Regions from separate parts of the Janthinobacterium sp. SUN118 genome, predicted to be linked through region 1. Evidence: predicted binding sites of a transcription regulator. Region 1 holds the regulator's gene; each other region holds the start of a gene.

Evidence for each region. Region 1 encodes sigma-54, which starts transcription at its own class of promoters, with help from an activator protein. Its sites were predicted from a motif close to TGGCANGNAANCTGCTTT; they were not measured.
Region 2: adh (aldehyde dehydrogenase) is a predicted target of sigma-54. The motif match lies at 2,332-2,349, and genes of this name have one in related genera.
Region 3: O0880_RS07610 (EDSAP-1 family PEP-CTERM protein) is a predicted target of sigma-54. The motif match lies at 3,137-3,154, and genes of this name have one in related genera.
Region 4: pedF (cytochrome c-550 PedF) is a predicted target of sigma-54. The motif match lies at 3,385-3,402, and genes of this name have one in related genera.

The regions. Positions count from the first base shown of each region.
Region 1 is NZ_JAPUBV010000002.1:192,855-198,290, forward strand. It holds gene hprK (HPr(Ser) kinase/phosphatase) at 1-179, shown strand, start outside; gene rapZ (RNase adapter RapZ) at 619-1,482, shown strand; gene O0880_RS16515 (enoyl-CoA hydratase/isomerase family protein) at 1,521-2,606, opposite strand; gene raiA (ribosome-associated translation inhibitor RaiA) at 2,761-3,123, opposite strand; gene O0880_RS16525 (RNA polymerase factor sigma-54) at 3,193-4,671, opposite strand; gene lptB (LPS export ABC transporter ATP-binding protein) at 4,676-5,431, opposite strand; gene lptA (lipopolysaccharide transport periplasmic protein LptA) at 5,431-5,436, opposite strand, start outside.
Region 2 is NZ_JAPUBV010000008.1:7,709-13,144, reverse strand. It holds gene O0880_RS27975 (TonB-dependent receptor) at 1-937, opposite strand, end outside; gene O0880_RS27970 (beta-propeller fold lactonase family protein) at 1,142-2,098, shown strand; gene adh (aldehyde dehydrogenase) at 2,434-3,954, shown strand; gene O0880_RS27960 (DUF779 domain-containing protein) at 4,008-4,397, shown strand; gene O0880_RS27955 (methanol/ethanol family PQQ-dependent dehydrogenase) at 4,447-5,436, shown strand, end outside.
Region 3 is NZ_JAPUBV010000001.1:1,662,903-1,668,338, forward strand. It holds gene O0880_RS07600 (nitroreductase family protein) at 1-893, shown strand, start outside; gene O0880_RS07605 (EDSAP-1 family PEP-CTERM protein) at 923-1,939, opposite strand; gene O0880_RS07610 (EDSAP-1 family PEP-CTERM protein) at 2,081-3,064, opposite strand; gene O0880_RS07615 (glycosyltransferase) at 3,252-4,484, opposite strand; gene O0880_RS07620 (hypothetical protein) at 4,649-4,822, shown strand; gene O0880_RS07625 (hypothetical protein) at 5,044-5,181, shown strand; gene O0880_RS07630 (hypothetical protein) at 5,311-5,436, shown strand, end outside.
Region 4 is NZ_JAPUBV010000008.1:13,843-19,278, reverse strand. It holds gene O0880_RS28000 (RNA-binding protein) at 1-748, shown strand, start outside; gene O0880_RS27995 (RtcB family protein) at 1,034-2,269, shown strand; gene rtcA (RNA 3'-terminal phosphate cyclase) at 2,288-3,307, shown strand; gene pedF (cytochrome c-550 PedF) at 3,469-3,924, shown strand; gene O0880_RS27980 (transporter substrate-binding domain-containing protein) at 3,940-4,773, shown strand; gene O0880_RS27975 (TonB-dependent receptor) at 4,933-5,436, opposite strand, start outside.

The sequences.
Region 1 (5,436 bases):
TCCCCACGGAAGACGTGCTGGGCTTGCCCGTGCGCAAGGTCGTCATCCCCGTCGCCGCCGGCCGCAACATCGCCGTGCTGCTGGAAGCGGCCGTGCGCAATACCATCTTGCAACTGCGCGGCATCGACACCTTGCAGGAGTTCATGGAGCGGCAACGACTCGCCATGAGTGGCGATTAATGTTGCCAAGGAGTTCGCCCTGGCAAGGGCGAACCGTGACGCAGGCACGCAGCCATGCTGCGTCAGTTCCCTGCTGCACCAACGACTCTCCATGAGTGGCGATTAATGTTGCCAAGGAGTCCGCCCTGGCAAGGGCGAACCGTGACGCAGGCACGCAGCCATGCTGTGTCAGTTCCCTGCTGCACCAACGACTCGCCATGAGTGGCGATTAATGTTGCCAGGGAGTCCGCCCTGGCAAGGGCGAACCGTGACGCAGGCACGCAGCCATGCTGCGTCATTTTCCTGCTGCACCAGCGACGCGCCATGAGTGGCGATGAACGCCGGAGGCAGACCCGTCGACAACAATTAAATGTAACCAACACTAAGGCTCCAAATGCAATAATTTGTAAAGATAATTGCCTTCGAGGCAGAGCACCGATCTTTATTGTATGATCGGTATATGCATATGGTCCTTATTACCGGAATATCCGGCTCCGGCAAATCCGTGGCACTCAATGTGCTGGAAGATACCGGCTACTATTGTGTCGACAACCTGCCGCCGGCGCTGCTGCCCAGTCTGGTGCAAACCCTGCTCGATGAAGGCACACCGCAACTGGCCGTCGCCGTCGATGCACGCAGCGCCGAGTCACTGACCAGCCTGCCGCACAATGTGGCGCTGCTGCGCGACCAGGGGCATGACGTGAAGGTCATGTTCCTGACAGCCACCACGCACTCGCTGGTGGCGCGCTTCTCGGAAACGCGGCGCAGCCACCCGCTGTCGCATGAGCTGCGTCCGAACCAGAATCCGGCCAGCCGCCGCACCCTGATCGAATGCATCTCGGAAGAGCGCGAACGCCTGTCGGCCATCGAACAGCTGGGCCATGTGATCGACACCTCGGAACTGAGCGCCAACAAGCTGCGCGCCTGGATCAAGGATATCGTCGCCTCCGAACGGGCGCCGCTGACCCTGTTCTTCGAATCGTTCGCCTTCAAGCTGGGCGTGCCGCTCGACGCCGATTTCGTCTTCGACGTGCGGGCCCTGCCGAATCCCTATTACGACCTGGCCTTGCGCCCGCTCGACGGCCGCGACGCGCCCGTGATCGCCTTCCTCGATGCGCAACCGAGCGCACTCGAGCTGTTGGCCGACATACGCGCCTTCATCGAGAAATGGTTGCCGTCATTCAAATCCGACAACCGCAGCTACCTGACGGTGGCGCTCGGCTGCACGGGCGGCCAGCACCGCTCCGTGTACATGGCGGAACGGCTGGCGCAGTATTTCAGCCCGAATGAACGCGTCGTCCTGCGCCACCGCGAACGTAGCTAGAACGCCAAGCGACCGCGCGTCGCTTGTATTTGGCCCTGTTAATTCAGATGGCAAAGCGGATGCGCTTGCGCCGGCCAGACCGGTGCAAAGAAGCGCGCCACCATGGCCGCATCGACCTCGTCCAGGCTGGCCGGCTGCCAGCGCGGCGCATGGTCCTTGTCGACCACGAGCGCGCGCACGCCTTCAAGCACCTCGCCATGCGTAAAATTGTGGCGCACCAGCGTGCGCTCCATGCGCAGGCAATCGGCCACGCCCAGGTGTGCGCCCCGCTGCAGTAATTCCAGGGTGACCGACATCATCAGCGGCGAGCGCAGGCGCATTGCCGCCAGCGCCTTGGCCGCGAACGCACTGTCATCCTGCGCCAGCGATGCCATGATGGCCGCCACGGAAGCGGCACTGAAATGGCGGTCCAGCACCGTGCGCACGGCCGCCAGCGCAGAGACGCCCACCTCGGCCTGGAATGACGCCGCCAGGGCCTTGATGGCCACCGGCAAGCCTTCACCGGGCGTCGACTCGAACAGGGCCGTCAGCGCCTCCATGGCCGTCTCCGGCAGATACACATCGGCCAGCCCCGTGTACAGCGCATCGGCCGCGCCGATGGTCAGGCCCGTCAAGCCCAGGTACAGACCCAGCTGGCCAGGCAGGCGCGACAGGAAATAGCTGCCGCCCACATCGGGAAACAGGCCAATATTGACTTCCGGCATGGCCATGCGCGTGCGGCCCGTCACGATGCGCAAGCGGTTGCCGGGGCCGGCCTGCGCCACGCCCATGCCGCCGCCCATCACCACGCCATCCATCACGGCGATATACGGTTTCGGATAGAAATGAATTAAATGATTTAAAGCATATTCTTCTGTAAAGAAATCTTCCAGCAGCGCACTGCCGCCCTGCGGCGTGGCCCGGCCCGCATCGTAAAAGAAGCGGATGTCGCCGCCGGCGCACAGGGCTTTTTCGCTGCTCGAGCGTATCACCACGGCGTCCACCTGCGGATCGTCGCGCCAGGCCAGCAAGGCGGCACTCATGGTGCGCACCATCTCCAGCGACAGGGAATTCAAGGCTTTCGGGCGGTCGAGCACAATGTGCGCGGTGCGGTTGCGGATAGAGGTGTGGACGAAGTCGCTCATGGCAGGCAGGCAAGAAGTGAAAGTGCCAACATTCTAGCGCCTGCAGGAACAACCTTGCGTTCGGCCAGGCGATCCGTGCGCAAGGGTGACGGGCGCAAAAAAGGGCGCAAGATGTGCGCCCTTAGTTGATCACAACTGCTGGAAGCGGGTGGCCTTAGACGGCGACGACGGCTTCATCCTCTGAGTTGTCTGGCAGATGCTTGATCGCCTCTTTACCGTGCCCTTGCACTTTGCTTTTGTATTTCATCACTTGCCGGTCCAGCTTGTCGATCAGGGTATCGATCGCGGCATACAGGTCTTGCGCCAGGCTTTCCACATAGACGGTCTTGCCACTCAGACGCAGGTTGACTTCGGCCTTTTGACGCTTTTCTTTCTCTTTGAGGTTGTCCACGGTCAGAATCACGGCGATATCGATAACGTGATCGAAATGACGTTTCACGCGCTCCAGCTTCGTTTGTACGTATTCACGAATGGCTGGTGTCACTTCGAGATGATGTCCGCTGATGGTGAGATTCATACACACTCCTAAAGATGATCGGGTTCGTGCGGTGTCCATCGTATCCGGCCCGCAGAGGAACCGAAAAAACTACAAGCACTTACGCAGACTCACTGGCGGAATTTTCAACGCTTCCCGGTATTTGGCAACAGTACGTCGCGCAATCACCATGCCTTGTTCTCCCAGCATGTCCGCAATCTTACTGTCGGATAAAGGATTTTTAGGGTCTTCTGCTCCTGTCAGTTGCACGATCAATGCCCGTATCGCCGTCGATGACGCTTCGCCCCCCGCTTCGGTGGCGACGTGGCTACCAAAGAAATATTTCAACTCGAACATGCCGTGCGGGGTCAGCATGTACTTTTGAGTTGTTACCCGCGAGATAGTACTCTCGTGTAAACCCAGTGTATCAGCTATTTCACGGAGCACAAGGGGGCGCATGGCAACGGCCCCATGCGAGAAAAAGTTCTTTTGTCTTTCTACTATCGCCTGCGCCACGCGCAGGATCGTGTCGAAGCGCTGGCGCATATTCTTGATCAGCCACTTGGCTTCCTGCAACTGTGCCCCCATGGCGCCCTCACCCTTGCCCTGCTTGAGCAGGTTGGCATACATGGCATTGACGCGCAGGCGCGGCATGACGTCATTGTTCAGGGTCACCTGCCAGCCATTGCGCGCGCGCTTGACGACCACGTCCGGCACCACGTAGTCGGAAACGTCGGAGGCGAACACGGCGCCCGGGTGCGGATTGCACAGGCGAATCACGGTCTGCGCCTCGCGCAAGTCTTCGTCGTCGCAATCGAGGGCTTTTTTCAGCTTGTTGAAATCGCGCTGGGCAAACCAGGCCAGGTGCTTTTCCACGATGACGATGGCCATGCGGCGCGTCACCAGGGCGATATGCGGCAAACGCTTGATTTGCAGCGCCAGGCATTCGGAGGCGTTGCGCGCCCCCACACCCGGCGGATCGAAGCTTTGCAGCAGCGCCAGCGCCGTGCGCAGCTCGTCGGCATCGATGTCCAGCTCCGCCGGCAGGCGCGCCAGGATGTCGTCGAGCGACTCTTCCAGGTAGCCATTGTCGTCGAGCGCGTCGATGATCAGCTCGACCAGCGCGCGGTCGCGCAATTCGAGCACCGTCACGCGCATCTGCTCCATCAGGTGTTCGCGCAAGGTGCAGTGATGGGCTTCGAGTTGCGGACGGGCATCCTCGTCGTCGGGCGTCTTGCCCCGGCTCGCTTCGCTCCAGTCGCTGTCGCCGCCATCCATGGCGGCCGGACTCTCGCCCGCCTCACCGTCAAACCCATCCGCTTCGGCCGGCGCCGCGGGCGCCTCCTGGCTGGGTGGCTGGGGCGGTGCCTCGGCCGGCGCGGCCGTCGAACTCAAGGCGCCATCGGACAGCAGGCGCAACGAGCGGTCGAGCGGATCGTCGAGACGCTCGAGCAGGGGATTGTCCGTCAACAGCTGCTCTAGCTCCTGGTGCAATTCCAGGGTAGACAATTGCAACAGGCGTATCGATTGCTGCAACTGCGGCGTCAGTGCCAAGTGCTGCGAGGTGCGCAGCTGCAATGATTGTTTCATTGGCTCACATGCGGAAGTGTTCGCCCAGATAGACCCGGCGTACCGACTCGTTCGCGATGATGTCGTCGGGGCGTCCCGACGCCAGCACCGAGCCCTGGTTGATGATGTAGGCACGGTCGCAGATACCCAGCGTCTCGCGTACATTATGGTCGGTGATCAGCACGCCGATATTGCGCTCCTTCAAGAAACGCACGATGCGCTGGATTTCGATCACGGCGATCGGGTCGACGCCGGCGAACGGTTCGTCGAGCAGCACGAAACGCGGGTCCGTGGCCAGCGCGCGGGCGATTTCCACGCGGCGGCGCTCGCCGCCCGACAGCGACAAGGCCTGGTTCTCGCGCAGCTTTTCAATCTGCAAGTCGGCCAGCAATTTATCCAGGCGCTCCTCGATCTCGGCCTTCGTCAATGGACGGCCTTCGACGGTCTGGATTTCCAGCACGGCGCGGATATTGTCTTCCACCGTCAGCTTGCGGAAAACGGACGCTTCCTGCGGCAGATAGGACAGGCCCATCTGCGCGCGGCGGTGGATCGGCAGCCTGGAAATATCCACGCCGCTGATATCGATGGTACCGCCATCCGACGGCACCAGGCCGACGATCATGTAGAACGAGGTGGTCTTGCCGGCGCCGTTCGGGCCCAGCAAGCCCACCACTTCGCCGCATTCGACTTGCAGCGAAACATCATGTACGACTTGCCGCTTGCCATAGGTCTTTTGCAGCCCGCGGACGATCAGGGTACTGCCGCAACGTGTATTTTCCATTATTT
Region 2 (5,436 bases), on a different contig from region 1:
GGTCGTCGCCGAACGACTGTTCGTAGGTGGCGCCGATCTGTTGGTGGTCGATGCTCTTGCGCGTGTTGTAGCGCTCGGCCAGGGTGCGTTTCGGGTTTTGCGTGTCGCTCGCGTCGATTTCGCCGGCGCGCGGGTCGCGGGCAAACGTGGTCCAGGTGGCGCCCAGCGGGTCTTGCGTGTTGCCTTGATGCAGGCTATTGGCGACGATGGTCAGCTTGCTGTCCGCGGTGGGCTTGACGGTGATCTTGCCGAACGCCTGTTCGCGCGTGGCGGCGCTGTGGTCGCGGAAGCCATCCGTGCGGAAGCGCGAGCCGTCGAGCACGTAGCCGATGGCGCCCGCCTGGCCTTGCGTCGAGACATCGACCTTGCTGGTGCCATCGCTGCCGCCCGTCACATTCAGTTCGACGGATGGGGGCTTTTGCCCATCCTTGGAAAACAGCTGGATCACGCCGCCCGAGTGGTTGCCGTAGATGGCAGAAAACGGTCCGCGCAGCACTTCGATGCGCTCGGCCGTATCGAGGTTGAAGGTGGCGGCCTGGCCCTGGCCGTCGGGCATGCTGGCAGGAATGCCATCGCTGATCAGCTTGACGCCGCGCACGCCGAAGGCCGAGCGGGCGCCGAAGCCGCGCGACGAGATCTGCAAGTCTTGCGCGTAGTTCTGGCGATTCTGCACGACCAGGCCCGGCACGGCGGCCAGCGCTTCCGAGGCGTTGACGCGGATTTGTCCATCCTGGATGCGGGCGCTGTCGACCACGTCGATGGAGGCTGGTACTTCCTGGCTGGGATGGGCGATGCGGCTGCCGCTGATGACCACCGTGTCCATCAGTTGCCCGCCAGCCAGGTCTGCCGCCTCGGCGGCGAAAGCGTGGGGGGCGAAGGCGGCGCTGCCGGCGACAAACAGGCTGGCAATGGTGTTCAGGCGGAAACGATGCTGCATGCGGATTCTCCAATGTGAATAAAAGCCTGCTTGACCGCGTGCGCGGTACAGGTCTGCATAGTTTTATCAAGCAATATGCCTGCCATGTCTCCATTGGTGGGCTGAAATTATACGCCTGCCAGTGGCACGGCGTTTGCATACAGCAATTGTCACTTGCGCCGCTCCCGCGCGCTTTTCCTGTGTTTTTTCATTGAAAAGGTGATTATGCCCAACTTCTTCTTGCGCTTGCGCCGGGTTTGCTGGCTGCTGCCTGCGCTGGCCAGCATGGCGGTCCAGGCCGCTCCTTTTGCCTATGTTCCCAATGAAAAATCGGGCACCCTGAGCGTGATCGACACGGCTACCGACCTGGTGGTACGCCAGATTGCAGCGGGCAAGCGTCCGCGCGGCATCGCCGCTGATCCCGGCGGGCGGCTATTGTTTGTCACGGACGCGGCCAGCAGCGCCTTGTTGTTGATCGATAACGCGGCTGGCACGCCCATGCGCAGTGTGGCGCTGGGCACGTCGCCGGAAGGCGTCAGCGCATCCCTCGACGGCAGCCATGTCGCCGTGGCCGTCGAGGAAAACAATAGCGTGGCGCTGATCGATGGCCATACGGGCGACTTGCTCGCGGATATCAAGGTGCAAGGACGTAACCCGGAACACGCCGTCTTCAGCCCGGACGGGCGCTGGCTGCTGGTCGGTGCGGAAGAGGCCGAGCAAGTCGACGTCATTGATGTGGCGCAACGCCGCCAGGTGGCTTCCATCGCCGTGGGCCTGCGCCCGCGCGGCATCGGCTTCAGCCCCGATTCCACCCGCGCCTACGTGGCGTGCGAGCTGGTCAATGCCGTGTACGTAATCGACATGATGCAGCGCAAGGCCATCGCCACCATTCCCGCCGGCAAGAATGCGAATGGCATCGTCGTCCATCCCGGCGGCAAGCAGCTGTATGTGTCGAACGGTATCGACGGCACGGTAATGGTCATCGATACGACGAGCAACAAGGTGACGGCGACTATCCCCGTCGGCAAGCGTCCGTGGAATATGGCCATCACGCCCGACGGCGCCAAGCTGTACGTGGCCAATGGCCGCTCGAACAGCGTGTCCGTCATCGACACGGCCAGCGCGCGCAAGGTGGCCGATATTGCCGTGGGCGAATTACCGTGGGGCGTGGTGATCCGCTAGGCACAGCTGTTCCAGTCTGGCACACCTGTTCCATTGTGCAGCGGACGCGGACTCGAGCCCGCAAATGGCCAGGCTGGTGCGGTTTGGAGCAGGGTATTGGCGCCTTGTTCAAAAACGCAAACGCCGCGTCGTGGCCAGGCTGCCCGCATCTGACGGGAATCAATGCGCCGATATTGACGCCGCTCCCTTGTAACAGCAGTAAAACCCGCTAAGTTTGTAGTGGGGCGGCGAGCTGGCACGGCATTTGCGGAGGACTGCGTGTACTCACCCCATCTGTACCAGGACGTTTGACTTAAGCAGCAATATTCCAATTCTACAAACCGATAGAGGACGACATGAATCTCGCAGACATCAGCAAACTGGGCGTCGCCAACCCTTTCAAGCAACGTTACGATAACTACATTGGCGGCAAGTTCGTGGCCCCCGTCAAAGGTGAATACTTTCCCAACATTACGCCGATCACGGGCTTGCCGTTTTGCGAAATTGCCCGCTCCACGACGGAAGACGTCGAGCTGGCGCTGGACGCCGCCCATGCCGCCAAGGAAGCCTGGGGCAAGACGTCGCCTGCCGAGCGCGCCAATATCCTGAACCGCATCGCCGACCGCATCGAGCAAAACCTCAGCCTGATCGCCACGGCGGAAACCATCGACAACGGCAAGCCCATCCGCGAAACGATGAATGCCGACATTCCGCTGGCCATCGACCATTTCCGCTACTTCGCCGGCTGCATCCGCGCCCAGGAAGGTTCCGTCGCGCAAATCGATGCGGAAACCTATGCCTACCACTACCACGAGCCGCTGGGCGTCGTGGGCCAGATCATCCCCTGGAATTTCCCGATCCTGATGGCCGTGTGGAAACTGGCGCCGGCCCTGGCCGCAGGCAATTGCGTGGTGCTGAAACCGGCCGAGCAGACGCCGGCTTCCATCATGGTCTTGATCGAGCTGATCGGCGACTTGCTGCCACCGGGCGTGTTGAACATTATCAATGGTTTCGGCCTGGAGGCGGGCAAGCCGCTGGCGTCGAGCAAGCGCATCGCCAAGATCGCGTTTACGGGCGAAACGGGCACGGGCCGTCTGATCATGGGTTACGCGGCGCAAAACCTGATTCCCGTCACCCTGGAATTGGGCGGCAAGTCGCCGAACATCTTCTTTGAAGACGTGATGGATGCCGATGATGACTATTTCGACAAGTGCCTGGAAGGCTTCACGATGTTTGCGCTGAATCAAGGCGAAGTGTGCACCTGCCCATCGCGCGTGCTGATCCAGGAATCGATCTACGAGAAATTCATCGAACGGGCCCTGAAGCGCGTGGCCGCCATCAAGCAGGGCAATCCGCTCGATACGGCCACCATGATCGGCGCCCAGGCGTCGCAGGAACAGCTGGAAAAAATCCTGTCCTACCTCGATATTGGTCGCCAGGAAGGCGCCGAGGTGCTGGCCGGCGGCGAGCGCAACACGCAGGCGGGCGATCTCGAGGGCGGCTATTACGTGCGTCCAACCGTATTCAAGGGCAACAACAAGATGCGCATCTTCCAGGAAGAGATTTTTGGTCCTGTCGTGTCCGTCACGACCTTCAAGGATGAGGCTGAAGCCTTGGCGATCGCCAACGACACCCTGTACGGCCTCGGTGCCGGCCTGTGGACGCGTGACGGTTCGCGCGCCTTCCGCGTGGGCCGCGCCATCCAGGCGGGCCGCGTATGGACGAATTGCTATCACCTGTACCCGGCCCATGCCGCGTTCGGTGGCTACAAGCAATCGGGTATCGGCCGCGAAAACCACAAGATGATGCTAGACCACTACCAGCAAACGAAGAACTTGCTGGTGAGCTATAGCCCGAAAGCGCTGGGCTTCTTCTAAACCGGCAACAGGCGCCGCGCCCTTAGCCAGGGGCGGCGCGCAGAAAGGATGCCATGAGTGCAGCAATTGCCAGGGTGGTCGCCACCGATGCGGCGCTGGAGATGATGGACAGGTTGCGCGAGCGTCACGGCCCGTTGATGTTTTTTCAATCGGGCGGCTGTTGCGACGGCAGCACGCCCATGTGCTACGCGCTGGGCGAGTTCGATATCAGCGACACCGATATCTATCTCGGCAATCTGAATGGCACGCCGTTCTACATGGGACTCGAGCAATTTGCATACTGGGAGCATACCCAGTTGATTATCGACGTGGTCGATGGCAATGGCGGCATGTTTTCACTCGACAACGGTACGGGCAAGCGCTTCCTGACGCGTTCGCGCCTGTTTACCGATGAAGAGTGCGCCTTGCTGCATGCCCAGCCGCGTGAACACGGCAGCACTTGAAACATACACATACTAATAACAGAGGGAGATGATTGTGCAGAAAAAAATCATGGGGGTAGTCGTCAGTGTGGGTTTGGCATCCCTGGCGTCGTTGGCCCAGGCGGCCGACGTCGGCAATGTCACCAGTGCCATGCTCGACAGCACGGCGAAGAATCCAGCGAGTATCTTGTCGTTTGGCATGGGTACGCAGGGGCAGCGCTATTCACCGTTGACGCAAATCAATGACAAGACCGTGGCCAAGCTGGTACCGGCCTGGTCGTTCTCGTTTGGCGGCGAAAAGCAGCGCGGCCAGGAATCGCAGCCATTGATTCACAACGGCAAGATGTTCGTCACGGCTTCGTATTCGCGCATCTTTGCCATCGACTTGAAAACGGGCGCCAAGCTGTGGAAGTACGAACACCGCTTGCCGGACGGCATCATGCCCTGCTGCGACGTGGTCAACCGCGGCGCGGCCCTGTTCGGCAACCTGGTGATCTTCGGCACGCTCGACGCCTACCTGGTGGCGCTGGACCAGAACACGGGCAAGATCGTCTGGAAGGAAAAGGTCGACGATTATGCGGCCGGTTACTCGATGACGGCCGCGCCCTTGATCGCCGAAGGCTTGCTGCTGACGGGCGTGTCGGGTGGCGAGTTCGGCATCGTGGGCCGGGTCGAAGCGCGCAACCCCATGACGGGCGACCTGGTGTGGAGCCGTCCCACGGTGGAAGGCCATATGGGCCACCGCTACGACAAGGATGGCAAGGCCAGCGACAATGGCATTTCCGGCACGGCGAACAAGACGTGGCCGGGCGAGCTGTGGAAAACGGGCGGCGCCTCGACATGGATGGGCGGCACCTACGATCCGCAAACCAAGCTGGCGTACTTCGGCACAGGCAATCCGGCGCCATGGAACAGCCATTTGCGCCCCGGCGACAATCTGTATTCGTCCTCCACCGTGGCGCTCGACGTCAAGACGGGCCAGATCAAGTGGGCGTATCAGAACACGCCCAACGATGCCTGGGATTTTGATGGCGCCAACGAGTTCGTCACCTTCGACATG
Region 3 (5,436 bases), on a different contig from region 1:
GCCTGGCGCTGGCGGCCAGCAGCCACGGCTTGCGCATGGAGGCGCGCCGGCGCCTGTCCATGCCCGATACCCTGCCCACGTTTGACGTGCACCTGCTCGACAGTCCCGGCATGCTGCCCGATCCGCTGGCGGCCTTCTTGCCACGCCGCAGCGTGCAGCGGCGCCGGCTCGGCACGCGCCGCCTGCGCGCCAGCGAAAAGGCCGCGCTGGCGGCCAGCCTGCCGCCCGGCTATGGCGTACAGTGGCATGAAGGCTGGCGCGCGCGCCTGGCCTGCGCGCGCCTGATGTTCGACAATGCGAAGCTGCGCCTGACCATGCCCGAGGCGCACAGGGTGCACCGCGACGTGATCGAATGGGGCGCGCGCTTCAGCAACGACCGCATCCCGGACCAGGCGCTCGGCGTCGACCCGATGACGGCGCGGCTGATGCGCTGGATCATGCAAAGCTGGCGCCGCGTGGATTTCTTCAATACCTGGCTGGCGGGCACGCTGGCGCCCCGGCTGCAGATGGACTTGTTGCCCGGCCTGTATTGCGCCGCGCATGGCGTGCTGCTGGCCGATGCGCCGCCGCGCCATATCGATGACTACGTGGCGGCCGGCCGCGCCATGCAGCGCTTCTGGCTGACGGCCACGCAGCTGGGCCTGCAATTGCAGCCGGAACTGACGCCGCTGATTTTTTCCCGCTATGTGCGGGAACGGCGGGCTTTTTCGCGCACCGAGGGCATGCAGGAGCTGGCGCAGGAACTGGCGGGACAATGCCAGTCCGTGCTGGGCGCGGCGGCGTTCGATCGGGCCGTCTTCCTGTGCCGCATCGGCGCCGGGCCGGCTGCCCGCGCGCGTTCCCTGCGCCGTCCGCTGTCCGAGCTGCTCGTGACACCGGCCACGGCGCCATGAGGCGGCGCCGTCCATGCCGGCGGCGCCCGTCAGACCCGGCGCCTGCCCAAGCCGGTTGCGCCAGTCGCGCCGGCGACGGCGGCCAGCGCGGCCAGGCCGGCAGCCAGCAAGGGCAGGGTGCCCGGTAGCGGCATCGGCGTGGCGTGGCGCACATACGCCAGTTCGGAACTGTTGAGCATGTTCAATACCAGCGTGTAGCTGCCTGCCGCCAGCAGATCCGTGACGGCGCCAAACTGGCCGCCGCAGCTGGTGCCGATGCCCGTGCCGGTGGGCGTGCCGCAGCCGGTCGGATCGTAGGTGAACACGTTGCCGCTGGTCAGCGGCGCCTGGGCGTAGCCCGTATTCAGGCTGGCGTCGTCGGCCAGTTCGGTGCCGCCGAGGATGCCCGAGCCGAGGCTGCCGTCGGGAGCCCAGTTGAAGACGATCTGGCCATTGCCGTCGATGATGCTGAAGGTGAGCGCCATATTCGTGCTGGCGGCCGATCCCGTGCCGGCCAGGGCATCCAGGTACAGCTGCATGAAGGGCAGGGCCTGGAAGTTGAAGGCCAAGGTCGCGCCCGGTTCGCCGACGACGAAGTTGACGGCCATGGCCGTGGTAGAGCCGTTGCGCCCCGACGCGTCGGCGTTGCCGCTGCCCGTCAGGAAGGTTTCCGCCGCATTGACCGTATGCGTGCTCGTCGACCCCGGTGGGAAGGGCGGGATCTGCGACGTGACGATCTGCGCATCGCCGCGCGCATACGAGGCGTTGCCCATGCCTTGCTGCGTGAAATCGTTTTGCCCTTTGCTGACGGCGCCGCGCGCCGCTTGCGGTGCGTCAATCTCGTTGCTGCCGCCGTGGATGACGCTGCTGCCATTCAGGGTGGCCGTGGTGCGCGACAGGTCGATGTTGCTCAGCAAGGTGGTGGAGCCCGTGGGATTGCTGATCACCAGGCCAAAGACGCTCGTGTACGCATAGCCATATGCCGCGGCGTGGGCTGCGTCGCCAGCCGCCAGCAACAGCATGGCCAGCAGCGCCGCGGGAAGGCGGTTACAAGAAAAAATGCTCATGAAAAATCCTCATCTCCTGCTCGGACGGCGGCATGGCGGCGGCTGTGCAGGCGGCGCCAGGCTGTAAGGAAAACCGACAGGCTTGCCGCATAAAAAAGGCGAGGAGACCACCCTCGCCTGTGAGTCCCCCCGTTAGCTGCTTCAGGCGCTGACCTTGCGGCGGCTGGCATAGCCCAATCCAGCCAGGCCCAGGCCCAGCAGGGCCAAGGTGCCCGGTTCCGGTGCCGCTTGCTGTTTCACGAGGTCCACGCTTTCCACCGCGTTCAGGGTCAGCGTGTAGTTGCCGGCGCTTAAGGCATTGCTGACGGCGCTGAAATTGCCGCCGCAGCCCGTGCCTACGCCCGTGCCCGTGGGTGTGCCGCAGCCGGTGGGGTCATAGGTGAACAGATTGCCGCGCGTCAGGAAGTTGGTCGCCAGGCTGGTGTTCAGGTTGGCATCATCGGCCGATTCCGTGCCGCCCGAGATGCCCGAGCCGACCACGCCGTCGGGTGTCCAGTTGAAGACCGTCGCGCCAGTCGAATCGGTGATGGTGAAGGTGACCACCAGGTTGGCCGTCGCCGTGGACAGGGGGCCGACATTGTTTTGCAAGAAGACCTGCATGAAGGGCGAGGACAGGAAGTCAAAGCTCAGGGTTGCCGTTGGCGAGCCGACGACGAAGTTGACCGAGAAACCCGTGGTCGAGCCGTTGCGCCCGGAAGCGTCGGCCGTGCCGGAGGGGTCGTCCAGGTGGACTTCGGCCACGTTGACGGCTTGCGTGGAAGTGGAGCCGGGCGGGAACGAGGGGAATTGCGTGCTGACGATTTGCGCATCGCCGCGCGAATAGTTGCCCGACGGGCCTTGCTGCGTGAAGTCGTTCTCGCCCTTGGTGACGGCGCCGACCGTGGCGCGCGGCGAATCGAGTGTGCCGGGACCGCCCTGGATGACGCTCACGCCATTCAGGGTGGCCGTGCTGCGCGAGATGGTGGTGCTGTTCAGGGCCGTGATCGAGCCCGTGGCGGCGGCGATCTGCAGGCCGAAGATGTTGTTGTAGGAGTAGCCGTAGCCGCCCGCCTGGGCGCTACCGGCGGCGCACAGCATGGCCAGTGCCGCCGCGGCCGGGAGCAGTTTCAGTTGGGATAATTTCATTTGGATCACCTCACATCATGTGGTTGGGGAAGTCTTGCCTGAGCCCTGTCGGCAGGTGCTCATGGCCAGTACTAAGCGACTTCCATGCCAATGCATGAGATTCTTTTAAAATCAATGACTTGGACGGATTTTGTTGACGTGGTGCAGGTGTTGGCGCAGGCGCTGTAAGAAAAGCCGACGGCGGCCGTCAGGGCTGGCCGCCGTGGGGAGCCGGGGCCAGCAGGGCCCGGATGTTGGCCAGCAGGCGCGGCGCCGGCGGGCAAGCCTGGAAGGCGGCCGCCAGTTGCCGCGCCGCCAGCCTGGCCTGGGCATCGTCCAGCATCCGCGTGGCCGCATGGCGCAAGGCCGTTTCCTGGAAGCGGTCGGCGCGCAGCAGCAGGCCGGCGCCGGCGCCGACGATGCCATGCATGTTCAGGAACTGGTCGAGATTGCCGGCGATGCCGATCACGGGCACGCCCGCCGTCAGCGCCTGCTGGCTGGTGGGGCTGCCGCCGTTGCAAATGACCAGGCTGGCGCGGCGGGCGGCCGCATCGCCGGGCAGGAAGGGGGCGACAAAGGCGTTGGGCGGCACGGCATCGACGCGGATGGTGCCGGCCGTGGCGGCCAGCACGGTGACGGGCAGGGGGGCCAGCGCGCGCAGCACGCGCGGCAGCAGCTGGCCCTGGCCGGAACTGCCCAGGGTGACGTAGATGATGGGGCGTCCACTGCTCAGCTCCGCGCGCTGCCACCAGTCCGGCAGCTCGAGCGGCGGGGCCCAGATGACGGCGCCCAGATAATCGTGCGTGGGCGGCATGGCCTGCGGCGCAAACAGTTGCGGGATGTCCGCGTACAAGGTGCGGTCGGCATCCGTATAGGTGCGGCGCAGGTCGCTGCCCAGCGATGGCAGGCCGTGCTGGCGGCGCACGCGGTTCAGGGGCACGGCGTGCGCGGCGAAGGCCAGCGGGCGGATCAGGCGGAACAGGGGGTTGGCCAGCCAGATGGGCAGCACGCTGGTGAGGGGCAGGCTGGGCACCGTGTAATGCTGGCGCACGTGGGGACTCCAGTAGGCATTGCTGACGGTCATGTAGGGAATGCGCTGCAGGCGCGCACTGACGGACAGCGACAGGCGAAAGTCGCCGATGACGAGGTCGGGCTGCACGGTGTTGAGCAGGCGCAGATCGTCTGCCACGTATTGCAGCAGCGTGCTTTCTGTATAGACGGGCTTGCCTTTGGCCAGCGCCTGCAGAAATTGCTGTGAGGGTATGCTGTCGATGCGCCAGCGCCGCAACGCGGCTTGCCTGAAGCAGAAGTCATAACCGTCTGCGCAGGCAAAGTGCACGTCGTACGCATCCTCGTCCAAGCCTTGCGCCAGGCTCAGTGGGCGGCCGATATGGGCCAGGGTCACTGCCTCGGCCACGAAAAGAATTTTTGTGCGCGTCATTGGATGGGCTCTTGCGTCGTCTCCCGTGATGCTGCTGTCTGCCGGATGCCTGCAAGGTTGGAGTGGCGAACCGGCGTTTGGTTCCCGCCACGCGTGGCCAGGCGTGGCTGCTGGGCGCCAGGCTTTCCCGTCATCGGCTAGAGTGAGCGTAAAGGAGGTCCGCCATGCACCCACTATCCCGCGATATTCCGCGGCGCGCGCACAGCACGCCAGAACCCGATATGCCGCCGCCGCCCGAAGGCGATCCGCTTACGCCGCCGCTGGAGCCGCCGCCGCACATCGATCCCGTGCCGGTCGAGGAGCCGACGCCGCCAGCGCCACCCGTCAAGATGGGGTGAGCGACAGGCGGCATGCCGCCGCACCTGCCGCCACGCCCTTTATTTCCAGTCGGAAATGGAATGCGCGCGCGGCGGTATCGCCACGCCATTTAAACAACAAAAAAGCCAATAAATGTTGCCGAGTGGATACAAAACGCGCGCTAACTGCTGTGTGTCATGCGGCCGTCACGATTCTGTTCTTATAATGAGACATCATAAAAATTCTTGTACAGGAGACCATCATGGGCAATTCCTTGCATAACAAAATTTACCTGGGCAGGCGGCCCGCGATCACCGGCAAGAACCTGATGGCGCTCGCGGTGGCAGGCGCCGTGGCCGGTTGCGGCCTGGCGTGGTTGCTGCTGCGCACCTACAAATAAGCGTCAGCCAGCCCGTGTTTCAGCCATCCGTTCGCTGCGCGGACGGTGACAGATTCACGTTGCCTGTTGCCGATGCGCAGCGGGGCGCGTACCATGGGGGCCGAACACCTGGCCTTTTATGGAAAAGTAATGAAGAACGAGAAATTAACGACCGATGAATATGACGCGCTGGAGCAAGTTGCACGCGGCATCAAGACCGAGCGCCCGAGCGCTTGCGTTGCCCGCAATGCCAAGCGCCTGTCCGGCCTGAAGCTG
Region 4 (5,436 bases), on a different contig from region 1:
GCTGCGCGATCCGGCTTCGATTGCACAGGCGCGGGTGTTTCCGTACCAGTTGATGTCGGCCTACATGGCGGCCGGCGAGAACGTGCCGGCGGTCATCCGCGATGCGCTGGAGCAGGCGCTGGAAACGTCGCTGCTGAACGTGCCGCGGATCGCCGGCAAGGTGGTGGTGTGCCCCGACGTTTCCGGCTCGATGTCGTCGCCCGTTAGCGGTTTTCGCGGTAGCGCCACCTCGAACGTGCGCTGCATCGACGTGGCGGCGCTGGTGGCGGCAGCCATGCTGCGCAAGAATCCGGACGCCATGGTGCTGCCGTTCGAGCACAGCGTGGTGACGTGCCGGCTTGATGCGCACGATAGCGTGATGGAGAATGCGGCCAGGCTGGCGGCCATCGGTGGTGGCGGCACCAGTTGCAGCGCGCCGCTGCTGCGCATGAACAGCAAGCAGGAGCAGGCCGACCTGGTGATTTATGTGTCCGATAACGAATCCTGGATCGACGCCAAACGCAGCGGCGCCACGGCGACGCTGGGACAGTGGAATGTCTTCAAGCAGCGCAATCCGCAGGCCAGGCTGGTGTGCATCGATATTGCGCCGCATGCTACGACGCAGGCGATGGAGCGTGAAGATATTCTGAATATCGGCGGTTTTTCCGACGACGTCTTCAAGATCATCGCCGCCTTTGCCGCCGGCCAGCTGGATCCAGCGCACTGGGTGGGAGAAATCGCCGCCATCGATATCGCTGCAGGTTGTTGAAGTAGCGCGTGAAGTAAAGCGCAGGAATGCGGACAAGACTACATTAAAGACGTCCTGTTCAACCTTGTCATGCGCCGTCGTACCCCGAATGCCGGCAGGATTACATCGATAGCCGAGTCAGACCGGCCTGGCGCGCGCAGTGCGCCGCCAGAAAATCCTGTCATCCCTGGTCGGGTTGTTGTACTGATGAATGCCGGTGGAATTACATCCAGGGCCGATACGTCGGCTGAAAATTTCACCAACCCTTGTCATCACCCCCATATAAAATAGAAAAAGAGAACACTGATGAAGAATGAAGAATACGAAGTCCTGCATACCGAAGGCAGCCGTCCCGTCAAAATGTGGACGCGTGGCGTGCCTGTCGAAGAAGCGGCTAAAAAACAATTGCGCAATACGGCGACCTTGCCATTCATTTACAAGCACATCGCCGTCATGCCGGACGTCCACCTGGGTAAAGGATCGACCATCGGCAGCGTGATTCCCACCCTCGGCGCCGTGATTCCGGCGGCCGTCGGCGTGGATATCGGTTGCGGCATGATGGCGGCGAAGACCACGCTGACGGCGAATGACTTGCCCGATAATCTTGGGCCGTTGCGCAGCGCCATCGAGCGCGCCATTCCGCACGGGATGTCGCCGAAGACGCGCGGCCACCGTGGCCGCGACGAAGGTTCGTGGCAGAACCCGCCATCGGTGGTCGATGCCACCTGGCTGCAGCTGAAAGACGAATTCGATGCCATCTGCCTGAAGACGCCAAAGCTGAAAAACACGAATAACTACCGCCACCTGGGTACCCTGGGCAGCGGTAACCACTTCGTCGAAGTGTGCCTCGACGAGCAGGGAGCCGTGTGGTTCATGCTGCATTCGGGTTCGCGTGGCGTGGGCAATGCCATCGGCACCCATTTCATCGAACTGGCCAAGCAAGATATGCGCACCCATTTCATCAACCTGCCGGACCAGGACCTGGCCTACCTGGCAGAGGGAACGCAGCATTACGACGATTATGTGGAGGCGGTGGGCTGGGCCCAGCGTTTTGCGCGCAATAACCGTGAAGTGATGATGCAGAACCTGATCGCGGCCGTGCGCACGGTCATCCATAAACCGTTCCAGACGCATGTGGAGGCCGTCAATTGCCACCATAACTATGTGCAGAAGGAGCACCACTTCGGCAAGGATGTGCTGGTCACGCGCAAGGGCGCCGTATCGGCCCGCGCGGGGGAGCTGGGGATCATTCCCGGGTCCATGGGCGCGAAGAGCTTTATCGTGCGCGGCAAAGGCAACGCGGAGAGCTTCCATAGCTGCAGCCACGGCGCGGGACGCACGATGAGCCGCACGGAAGCGAAGCGGCGCTTCAACCTCGACGACCAGATCCGCGCCACGCAAGGCGTCGAATGCCGCAAGGATGAGAACGTGATCGACGAGATCCCGATGGCCTACAAGGATATCGATGCGGTGATGCTGGCGCAGCGCGAGCTGGTCGATGTCGTGCATATCCTGAAGCAGGTCGTCTGCGTCAAAGGTTAAACAATAAAGAAAGCAGAGATGATAGAAATAGATGGAGCACAAGGCGAAGGCGGCGGGCAGATTTTGCGCTCGGCGCTGAGCCTGTCCATGATCACGGGCCAGCCATTTCGGTTGATCAATATCCGCGCGGGCCGGGCCAAGCCCGGCTTGCTGCGCCAGCATCTGGTGGCGGTGCAGGCCGCAGCCGCCATTTGCGGCGCGCGCATGACGTCGGTTGCGCTGGGCGCATCCAGCCTGGAGTTCGTGCCGGGCACCATGCGTGGCGGCGATTACCGTTTCGCCATCGGCAGCGCCGGTAGTTGCACCCTGGTACTGCAAACCTTGCTGCCGGCGCTGCTGCATGCGGATGCGCCCTCGACTGTGCGCATCAGTGGCGGCACGCATAATCCCATGGCGCCGCCCGTGCATTTCTTGCAGCGCGCGTATGGCCGGGCCATGGCGCAGATGGGCGCCGACATCGATATCGCGCTGGGGCGCTATGGTTTTTATCCGGCCGGCGGCGGCGAAGTGATTGCCACCGTGCAGCCTTGCGCCCGTTTGAAGCCCATTGCATTGCTGCAGCGCGGCGAACGGCAGGCCGGATTTGCGGAAAGCGTGGTGGCGGGCGTGCACGTGAATGTGGCGCAGCGCGAGCTCGAGCGTGTCGCCAGCGGCATGGGCTGGAGCGGCAAGCAGCTGCGCATCGTCGGCTTGCCGGCGGAGCAGGGGCCGGGCAATGTCCTGTTGCTGACGCTCGAGCATGAACACGTGACGGAAGTCTTTGCTTCCTTTGGCGAAAAATCGTTGCTGGCGGAATCGGTGGCCAAGCGCCTGTTGAACGAAGTGCGGGCCTATTGCAAGTCGGACGCGGCCGTGGGCGAACACCTGGCCGACCAGCTCTTGCTGCCGATGGCGCTGGCCGGCGGCGGCACGTTTAGCTGCAGCAAGGTGTCGCAGCATGCGTTGACGAATGCCGAGGTGATCGCCAGGTTCTTGCCTGTGCGTATCACTTTTGAGCAGCAGGAGCGGGCCAGCATCTGTACGGTTGCCGCCGCCTGATGCGCGCGGTGACACAGGCGCGTGTTGCAGCTGTTCCAAATTGAGACATGGTTCGCCTGCCGCGGGGCGTGCGCGCATGGCATGGCATTTGCTCTTCCTGGTTATTGACCAAAAAAACCAAGGAGACCAGCATGACCTATTCCATTCCTACCCTGCTCGGCATGGCGGCCGCCGGCGCTGTCGCCCTCACTTCCCTGCTGACCTTGCCCGATGCCTATGCGCATGGCAATGTCACGCCGCAAGGCGTCGACACCACGGGCTTGCCCAAGGTGGGCGACAAGTGGCTGGAGCAGAATCCGTACCGGGGCAACAAGCTGGCCTTGACTGTGGGCACCTCGGCCTACAACCAGAATTGCGCGCGCTGCCACGGCATCGAAGCCATCTCGGGCGGTATCGCGCCGGACTTGCGCCAGCTGGACCGCGATTGTTTCAGCATCAAGAATGAGACAAAGAAACAAGCGTGCTACAAGGAAACGGACAATTATTACCTGGCGACCATACGCCATGGCAAAGTGCGCAACGGTGCCGTGTACATGCCGCCGTTTGAAGGCGTGTTCAACCAGGAAGCCATGTGGGCCATCAAGACCTACCTGGAAACCCGCCGCGAGTCGAACTGATCACGAAGGAATCCCATGCGTTCATTCCAACTCCGGGGCGCGCGCGCGATGATTGCGTTCGCTTGCCTGGCCCTGTGCACGGCCGCGCCTGTACGCGCCGACTGGCAGAAAGTGCAACAGTCGGGCAGCCTGAAGGTGGCCGTGTATAGCGAATTCGCCCCGTTTTCCGACAAGGGCGCGGGCATCGATATCGACATTGCCGAAGCGCTGGCGAAAAAGCTGGGACTCAAGCTGAGTCTGCTGCCATTTCCCGCCGGCGAAAACCTGAATGACGATTTGCGCAATATGGTGTGGAAGGGGCATTACCTCGGTTATGGTCCAGCCGACGTGATGCTGCACGTGCCGGTCGATAAAAAACTGATGGCCGACAACGACAAGGTCGAGATCTTTGCGCCGTATTACGTGGAAACCGTGCGCCTGGCACGCCGCACGCAAGCCGTGCCGCAGTTCGATGGCGTCACTTCGCTGGCAGGCAAGCGCATCGGCGTGGAAAAGGTATCGATCGCGGCCATGCTGATGCTGGGCGAAGACGATGGCAAGTACCGCGACGACGTGCGCATCTTCGACACGGCCGCCGAAGCCTTGCAGCAATTGCAGGCGGGGCAGCTCGATGCCGTGCTGGCGAATCGCTCGGAAATCGAGTCCGTGCTGAAAAGCGATCCGGCCTTCGCCGTGAACGAAGTGGCGTTCGCCCGCTTGCCGCGTGCCGGCTGGGCCGTGGGCCTGGCCGTCAGCCGGCAGCAACTGGACGTGGGCAAGCTGTTGCTGGCGGCCATGAACGAGATGGCTGTCAGCGGCGAATTGAAGGCCATCTTCGAGAAACATGGGGTGAAGGAAGCGCGGCCCTGAAGTTTCGCGCTCCAGTTGAAAAGCCCGCGCATCGGACGATGTGCGGGCTTTTTTATCATCAGAACGCCTGAACACTGTTCAGGGTAAGGCGCATTGCCACAGGCAGTACGAACAGTACGACCAGGCAATGCAGCGCTCATGGACTTTTTTCAGGGGTACTTAAAAAGTGTATTGGGCGCTGACACCCAGCAACCAATTGCGCCCCGGCGCCGCTTCATAGTAGCGCTTGTTGCTATCGCCGACGATGACGGAACCCACGTAGGTCTTGTCAAAAAGATTGTTCAGGCGGGCAAATTCCTTGAAGCGCCAGTTGCCCATGCTTTGCTTGGCATTGAACCGCGCATTGAACACCGTGTAGCCGGGTGCCGGTTTTTCGCTATTGCTGTCTTCCGCATACACCTGGTTGCTGGCGACGCTTTCCAGTGCCGCGCCGAAGCGGTCGAGCGTATCTTTCCAGGCCAGTTCCGCGAACAGATTGGCGCTGGGAACGCCTGGCAAGCGGCTGCCTTCGCTAACGGCGCCGAAGGCCTGGTCATACACGGCATGCAGGCTGGTCAGCGCCACCTTCGTCGTGAAGCCATACGGCAGGCTGGAATCGAGCGACACTTCCATACCTTGGCGTAAGGTTTTACCGCCATTGCGGTAGCTGGTGCGCCCGCCGCT